2 regions of the Pseudomonas sp. F220 genome follow, and region 1 is predicted to be linked to the other one. Evidence: predicted binding sites of a transcription regulator. Region 1 holds the regulator's gene; the other holds the start of a gene.
The links. Region 1 encodes FliA, which starts transcription of late flagellar genes. Its sites were predicted from a motif close to CTAAAGTTTNNNNNNNNNNNGCCGNTAA; they were not measured.

Region 1 (4,095 bases):
AAATTATCTGGTGTTGGCAACAACCAGCCAGAAACAGGTTCTAACCGCCGCTTATCACAGTTACAAACGTTGCGGGCTGGCCGGCTGCATCCTGACTAAACTGGATGAAACGGCAAGCCTGGGCGAAGTGTTGAGTCTGGCGATCAGTCACGAGTTACCCGTGGCCTATCTGACCGATGGGCCGCGGATTCCGGATGATCTACAGTTACCACGTCGCCATCAGTTGGTCAGTCGTGCGGTGAGTGTGCAGATGCAGGAAGAACCCAGCGAAGAAGCCATGGCTGATATGTTCGCTGACCTCTACCACAGCCCGACCAAGCGGGTCGGCTAAGGTAATAACGAATAGATTGCAGTGTACCTACATCGATGGTCTGCCATGCATTGTTCCAATGGTGAACGCGCAGCCAGTTATGTGGCCTCCGTCTAAGTAAGACAAGGTAAAGAAAGAACATGGGCAGCATGCATCCCGTACAGGTGATCGCGGTGACCGGCGGCAAAGGTGGCGTCGGGAAGACTAACGTGTCAGTGAACTTGTCCCTGGCTCTAGCTGAGCTCGGCCGGCGCGTCATGCTGCTGGATGCCGATCTGGGGCTGGCGAACGTCGACGTTCTGTTGGGGCTGACACCCAAACGCACTCTGGCCGATGTGGTCGAGGGGCGCTGTGAGCTGCGCGATGTGCTGCTTCAGGGGCCAGGTGGGATTCGCATTGTCCCGGCGGCGTCCGGTACGCAGAGCATGGTGCATCTAAGCCCGGCCCAGCATGCCGGGTTGATCCAGGCCTTCAGCGATATCGGCGACAACCTCGACGTGCTGGTGATCGACACCGCCGCCGGTATTGGTGAGTCGGTTGTCAGTTTCGTTCGCGCAGCGCAAGAAGTGTTGCTGGTGGTCTGCGATGAGCCGACCTCGATCACCGATGCCTACGCCCTGATCAAACTGCTCAATCGTGACTACGGCATGAACCGCTTCCGTGTGCTCGCCAACATGGCGCAGAGCCCTCAGGAAGGCCGCAATCTGTTCGCTAAGTTGACCAAGGTCACGGATCGCTTCCTGGACGTGGCTTTACAATACGTCGGTGCGGTTCCCTACGACGAGTGTGTGCGCAAGGCTGTGCAAAAGCAGCGCGCAGTCTATGAAGCTTTCCCGCGCTCGAAGTGCTCACTGGCGTTCAAAGCCATTGCCCAGAAGGTCGATACCTGGCCGCTGCCTGCCAATCCACGCGGGCATCTGGAATTTTTCGTCGAGCGGCTAGTGCATCAAATAGCAGGACCGGTGCTATGACCGCCAGCGGTTACAACCTTTACAAGAAGTCGGCACGTGATGACAGTCAGTACGAACTGATCGAGCGCTATGCGCCACTGGTCAAGCGTATTGCCTACCACCTGCTGGCGCGTCTGCCGGCCAGTGTTCAGGTCGAGGATCTGATCCAGGCCGGGATGATTGGCTTGCTCGAAGTGTCGACTAAATACGACGCCAGCAAGGGCGCGAGTTTCGAGACTTACGCGGGTATCCGCATTCGTGGCGCAATGCTCGATGAAGTGCGTAAAGGTGACTGGGCTCCACGTTCGGTACACCGCAATACCCGGATGGTCAGTGACGCAATCCGCTCAATTGAAGCTAAAACCGGTTGTGACGCTAAAGATCATGAGGTTGCGGCCGAACTCCAATTGAGTCTCGACGATTATTACGGGATTTTGAATGACACCTTGGGTAGCCGGTTATTCAGCTTCGACGATCTGTTGCAGGACGGCGAGCATGAAGGGCTGCACGAGGGTGGCGCGAGTACTCATCTCGAGCCGTCGCGTGATCTGGAAGATGAACGCTTCCAGGCTGCGTTAGCGGACGCGATTGCCAATTTGCCGGAGCGTGAGCGACTGGTGTTGGCGCTGTACTACGACGAAGAGCTGAACCTCAAGGAAATCGGTGAGGTCCTGGGAGTCAGCGAATCGCGGGTCAGCCAGTTACACAGCCAGTGCGCGGCCCGTTTACGGGGGCGTTTGGGGGAGTGGCGAGCGCGCTGACAGGCAGTGTGGGGACACTGCGAACGAGGCTGGTACGGCAATAGCTGCACCGGTCACGGCCCGTTGTGCTCCATGCAGTCGTTGAGTGTTACGCCGAATTGATTGAATGGCGTGTCCAGGTGCTGGGCGCGTTTAAGACTGCTTGGAGGTCGAATTGGACAAGAACATGAAAATCCTCATCGTTGATGACTTCTCAACGATGCGGCGGATCATAAAAAACCTGTTGCGTGATCTGGGGTTCACCAACACGGTCGAGGCGGATGACGGTACTACCGCGATTCCGGTCCTCAACAGCGGGAGCATCGACTTTCTGGTAACGGACTGGAACATGCCTGGCATGACCGGTATCGACCTGCTGCGCCACGTACGAGCCGATGAAAAACTCAAACATCTGCCGGTGTTAATGGTCACGGCCGAAGCCAAGCGCGAGCAGATCATCGAAGCCGCTCAGGCCGGTGTGAACGGCTATGTGGTCAAACCATTCACGGCTCAGGCGCTGAAAGACAAGATCGAAAAAATCTTTGAACGCATCGGTTGATGACGTCCGCCATGGGGGAGCTATGGAGCATAACGAATTTTCACAGGGCGATTTTGAATCGACCCTGAAAAAACATGCCCACGAATTGGTCGAGAGCCTTGAAAAAGGCAAATTCGGCGACGCGGTGCAACTGATCCATGAGCTCAACCAGACCCGTGATCGCGGCCTGTACCAGGAAGTTGGCAAGCTCACCCGCGAGCTGCATAGCGCGATCGTCAATTTTCAGATTGACCCGAATATGCCGCAAGCCGAAGAAGTTTCGCAGATCACGGATGCGACTGAACGCCTGTCCTATGTGGTCAGGCTGACGGAGGCTGCGGCCAACCGCACCATGGACCTGGTCGAGAACAGCACCCCGTTGGTCAATGGCTTGAGTACCGAGGCTCAGGCCTTGAGCGTGGACTGGGGGCGGTTCATGCGCCGTGAAGTCGGTGCTGAAGAGTTTCGCGAACTGGCCCGGCGGGTTGATGGTTTCCTGACGCGTAGCGAGCAGCAGACTCGCATCGTGTCGAGCAATCTCAACGACATCCTGCTGGCCCAGGATTACCAGGATCTCACCGGTCAGGTGATCAAGCGCGTGACTCAGTTGGTCACGGAAGTCGAAACCAATCTTCTCAAACTCGTGTTGATGGCCAGTCAGGTCGATCGTTTTGCGGGCATTGAACATGACCGCGAATCGATCCTCGCTGAAAAAGATCCGGAAAAACATCTGTCTCAGGGTGAAGGTCCGCAGATTCATGCCGATAAACGTGAAGACGTTATGTCCGGTCAGGACGATGTAGACGATTTGCTTTCCAGCCTTGGATTTTAGGTTTCTAGGTCGTGATGACGGTTAATGCCGGTCGCGCCATTAACCGTCATCACGACCTACTGTAGGAGCACCCCACCAATGAGCTTCGGCGCCGATGAAGAGATCCTTCAGGATTTCCTGGTTGAGGCCGGCGAAATTCTTGAGCAACTGTCCGAGCAATTGGTCGAGCTGGAAAGCCGACCCGATGATGCGGACCTGCTCAATGCAATTTTTCGCGGTTTTCACACTGTAAAAGGGGGCGCCGGCTTCCTCCAGCTTCATGAGCTGGTGGAGTGCTGTCACATCGCCGAGAACGTCTTCGATATCCTGCGCAAGGGTGAGCGTCGCGTCGACTCGGAATTGATGGACGTGGTTCTGGAAGCACTGGATGCGGTGAACGGTATGTTCACCGAAGTCCGTGAGCGCACAGCGATCACTGCCGCAACACCGGAATTGCTGGCGGCGTTGGCTCGCTTGGCCGAGCCAGCCTCTGCCGATGCTGCACCGGCTGTTGAAGTGGTTGCCGAGCCTGTCGCCCAGAGCGATTCAGGCGATATCACCGACAATGAATTCGAACTGCTGCTCGACTCGCTCAATGCGGTCAAAGCTCAGGCAGAATCGCCTGTAGCGGCTGCACCGGCTCCGGTCGCGGCGGGTAGCGATGAAATCACCGATGCCGAATTCGAGTCGTTGCTCGATCAGTTGCACGGTAAAGGCCAGTTCGCTGTTGGCGCAGTGGTAGCACC
Region 2 (4,095 bases), on a different contig from region 1:
ATCACCCCCACGGCCTCAGTGCAGCAAGGCCCTAGCCGTCTTGAAACGAAAAACGGGCAGTCACCGAAAGGGATTGCCCGTTTTTTATTGAGGTGTCAGGTTCAGAGATCGTCTTTATCGAAGCGGCGTGCTTCACGCTGAAGCTGATAGACGAAACGCTCGACTTGCCGTTGCACCAGACCGCTCATGTTGTGAAAACGTACCCCGGCGAAGGTCGTGTCGATACGCTCTTCGTGATGCAGATAGCGCAATTCAACCGGCGCGGTCATGTTGCCGAAGGGCAGGGCGGCGATGAAGCGGTCATAGACCTCGCCTAACTGCAGGCGGTCAGAGATGTCGCCGTCAAAGCGCAACTTGCAGCCGGTAGCCGAAATATCCAGCAGTTTGCCGTTTACCGGAGCCTTGAGTTTTTCGCCGCCGAGCTCGATGTTGACCAGTTGAGCCAGTTTCAGAGCCGCGCGAAATGCATTGCGACGTTGGTGATAGACCACTTCGACAGGCATCGCGCCGCGATAGCAGCGAGTGCCATTGGATTCGTCGATCGTCAGTGTGCCATTGCCATCCCAGGCAATCCGCACACCGTCATGGAAACCCTCGACGCGGTAGGCTTCGCCATTGAGCAGAAAGCGCTCGCCATCGCGAGGAATCATTTCGTCCAGAGCGAGCGTGTTGCTGTCTCGATCGACTTCGACCAGATAGCTCTGAAAGCGCTGGCTGCGCTCGTGGAAAGTGATGATCAGTGGATCATGGCTCTCTTGCAGCAGCCGCAGATTAGCGGCGATTTCCAAAGGGGTAGTGAGCACCTTCGGTGGCTGCGAAGCATCTTCCGCGTTTAAGGCATTGAACACGGTTCATCAATCTCCAGACAAAATACGACACGCAAAAGCCGGCATTTTGCCAGCATGTTTCGCGCCTTGATAGAGCGCGCTCATCTCTGATTTCAAGCCTGGCTGAGTGGGCGGGGCTTCGCAAGCCTGGAGGTTGATCCGCGGGCATCATAAAGGGCAGGAGGTTCACCACCGGTGAGGATCTTCAGCTGATTGGCTGTGGTGGCTTGCTGGACCTGGATCGAGCGACCGTTGAGTTCGTTGGCTGCCTGACAGTTGGCCAGAAGCTGATTGAGCTCATCGCTCTGAGTCAGCAGTTGATCGCCAATGGACGATTGCCCTGCAAGTTGTTCCAGACCGCTTCGATTGGCGGGCAGGTTCATACTGATGAGGATCTGACTGCGTAAACGCCCATGCTGTTCAAGCAAAATGATCAGCGCCTGTTTCTGCGCGAGAATATCTTCGAGCAACGGCATGTCGCGACCGTGCAAAGCGAGGGACTCCGTTTGCAGCAACTCCAGCAAGTGTTGGGCTGGAGCAAGATCGTCAGTGATCAGTTGCAGTAAATTAGTGTCGTGCATGGCTGGCCTTGGGTTTTAAGCGTCCAAAAGCCTGGCGCAGGCCTTTGGCTAGCGCTGGGCTTCGAAGTTGAGCAGTTTGCTGGCTACACGGTTGCTGTCGACTTTATAGCTGCCATCGGCAATCGCTTGCTTCAACTCAGCCACACGGGCTTTGTCGACAGCAGGTTGATCGCGCAGCGTGTCAGTGACCTTCTGCAACTGTTGAGCCTCATTGCTAAGGTGTACCGATTCCCCGCTTTTGCTGGTACTGGTCTGTTCGACCGGGGTATTCACCGGCGCGGACTTGCCGGCGTCGCCGGTTTCCTTGCTGCCGCTGGTACGCGTACTGCTTGTGAGTAAGGGGGAGCTATTTAGACGGCTGAAATCGATGACCATGATAAAAAACCTCTGGGTATTTGGACGCTTGCCATGTTTTCGGCCATACCCGGAAAAACTTTAGACTCAATTATCGCTGAGATCGCGCGCGCTCGGCTCTTGCCTTGCTTGAGGCTCAGTTTAGGGAACGCCTGAGCGTAGCGCCAGTTCTCTACATGGCAACTTCAACCTGGCCCGGCGCGGTTACACGCGCTTTGATCACGCGTTGAGAGTTCAGATTCTTGACTCTGATCTGTTCGCTCAGGCCGCCGTTGGACAACGCCTCGCCCGGCATTCGGACATTGAGCGTACCGCTGCGGGCGGAGATCACCACTTGATCGCCTTTGCGAACGACTTCCGCCTGTTCCATGTGGACCAGGGTGATGACCTGATCGCTGACCATTGGTCGGACGAGTTTCTGACCGATGGCTTGATCGACAGAGGTCAGATAGCTCTGATTGATCTGGCTGATGTCCCGCTCGCGTAGGGTGACATCCTCGGGAGCAATAATTGCGGCGCGTTTAAGAGGGCGAGTGGTGGTGACAACCTCTCGAAACAGACGGACCTGAGCGGGAACGAAGACCGTCCAGGGGGAGGCTCCGTCGCAGCGCACCTTTACGGTCACACGGCCCAACGGCTGCGCCGGACTCTCCAGTGTCGCTGTCAATTCCTTGTCGCAAAACGGCATGCGCAAGCGAGGATCAAGCTGGCTGACCTGTATCTCATAGCGTCCTTGCGTTTGACTGGTCGCCAGATAGTCTTCTACGGTGAATTCAAGAAAGCCTTGGGTGACGCCGATAAGCATATCAGGCAAGGTGACCGAATCAGCAAGGGCAGGGCTGCCAACGTTGAAAAAGCATAGCGCTGCCAATGCGCAAAGTGATTTGCGGTACGTTGATGTCAGGCGTCGGGAAAATGTCGTTTTTGCGTTCATGGCAGTTAAAAAGCAAGCCCCGTGCCGTTTAGCGATGAATGCGCATCGGATTTTAAGTGTTGGTGTAGGAGTCTGGGCATGGCTGGTGTAATGGATTCGGTGAACCGGCGCACGCAACTGGTAGGGCAGAATCGCCTTGAGCTGTTGTTGTTCCGTCTCGACGGCCAGCAGCTGTATGGGATCAACGTGTTCAAGGTTCGGGAGGTGCTGCAATGCCCCAAGCTGACCCTGTTGCCTAAATCCAATCCTGTCGTGTGCGGTGTCGCAAATATTCGGGGGGCGACCATTCCGATCCTCGATCTGGCAATGGCGACCGGTTCGGGCGGTTTGCAGGATCAAAGCAATCCCTTCGTGATCATCACGGAGTACAACACCAAGACCCAGGGTTTTTTGGTCAGGTCGGTCGAGCGCATCGTTAACATGAACTGGGAGGAGATCCATCCGCCTCCCAAGGGCACTGGTCGCGATCATTATTTGACAGCTGTGACCCGGGTCGACAATCAGTTAGTCGAAATCATCGATGTCGAGAAGGTTCTGGCTGAAGTGGCGCCGGCATCGGAAGCCATTTCGGTAGGTGTGGTGGACGTTGAAACACAGCGCAAGGCGGTTTCCCTGCGGGTGCTGACGGTCGACGACTCGTCGGTCGCGCGCAAGCAGGTCACGCGTTGTCTGCAGACTGTTGGGGTCGATGTAGTGGCGTTGAACGACGGCCGACAGGCGCTGGATTACCTGCGCAAGCTGGTCGACGAGGGTAAGAAGCCGGAAGAAGAGTTCTTGATGATGATTTCCGACATCGAGATGCCCGAAATGGACGGGTACACGCTCACGGCTGAAATCCGCAACGACCCACGCATGCAAAAGCTACATATCATCCTGCATACTTCGTTATCCGGTGTATTCAATCAGGCGATGGTGAAGAAGGTCGGTGCCGATGACTTCCTTGCCAAATTTCGCCCTGATGACCTGGCATCCCGGGTAGTCGACCGGATCAAAGCAGCAGACAACAGCTAGGGGCGTTTGCTCCTGGCGGTCAACACGATTTAAGAGGCGGTACCATTGTCTACGGGTAATTTGGATTTCGAACAGTTCCGGGTCTTCCTGGAAAAAGCCTGTGGCATTTTGCTCGGTGAAAACAAGCAGTATCTGGTGTCGAGCCGTCTCAACAAACTGATGGAACAGCAGGGCATCAAATCCTTGGGTGAGCTGGTTCAGCGTATTCAGACCCAGCCGCGCAGTGGTTTGCGCGAGATGGTGGTGGACGCCATGACCACCAACGAAACCCTCTGGTTTCGTGACACTTATCCGTTTGAAGTCTTGAAGAACAAAGTCCTGCCCGAGTCGATCAAGGCCAGCCCTGGTCAGCGCTTGCGCATTTGGTCGGCGGCGTGCTCATCGGGGC

Region 2: the regulator FliA is predicted to act here: its motif matches at 1,820-1,847, upstream of flgM (flagellar biosynthesis anti-sigma factor FlgM).

What each region holds. Positions count from the first base shown of each region.
Region 1 covers NZ_JBVASJ010000018.1:29,062-33,156, forward strand. Annotated here, with positions in the region: gene flhF (flagellar biosynthesis GTPase FlhF) at 1-331, shown strand, start outside; gene fleN (flagellar synthesis regulator FleN) at 451-1,281, shown strand; gene fliA (RNA polymerase sigma factor FliA) at 1,278-2,021, shown strand; gene ACZYSM_RS16800 (chemotaxis response regulator CheY) at 2,188-2,559, shown strand; gene ACZYSM_RS16805 (protein phosphatase CheZ) at 2,582-3,370, shown strand; gene ACZYSM_RS16810 (chemotaxis protein CheA) at 3,449-4,095, shown strand, end outside.
Region 2 covers NZ_JBVASJ010000047.1:10,269-14,363, forward strand. Annotated here, with positions in the region: gene ACZYSM_RS26215 (MFS transporter) at 1-35, shown strand, start outside; gene ACZYSM_RS26220 (flagellar brake protein) at 102-848, opposite strand; gene ACZYSM_RS26225 (flagella synthesis protein FlgN) at 941-1,408, opposite strand; gene flgM (flagellar biosynthesis anti-sigma factor FlgM) at 1,457-1,783, opposite strand; gene flgA (flagellar basal body P-ring formation chaperone FlgA) at 1,935-2,696, opposite strand; gene ACZYSM_RS26240 (chemotaxis protein CheV) at 2,775-3,707, shown strand; gene cheR (protein-glutamate O-methyltransferase CheR) at 3,753-4,095, shown strand, end outside.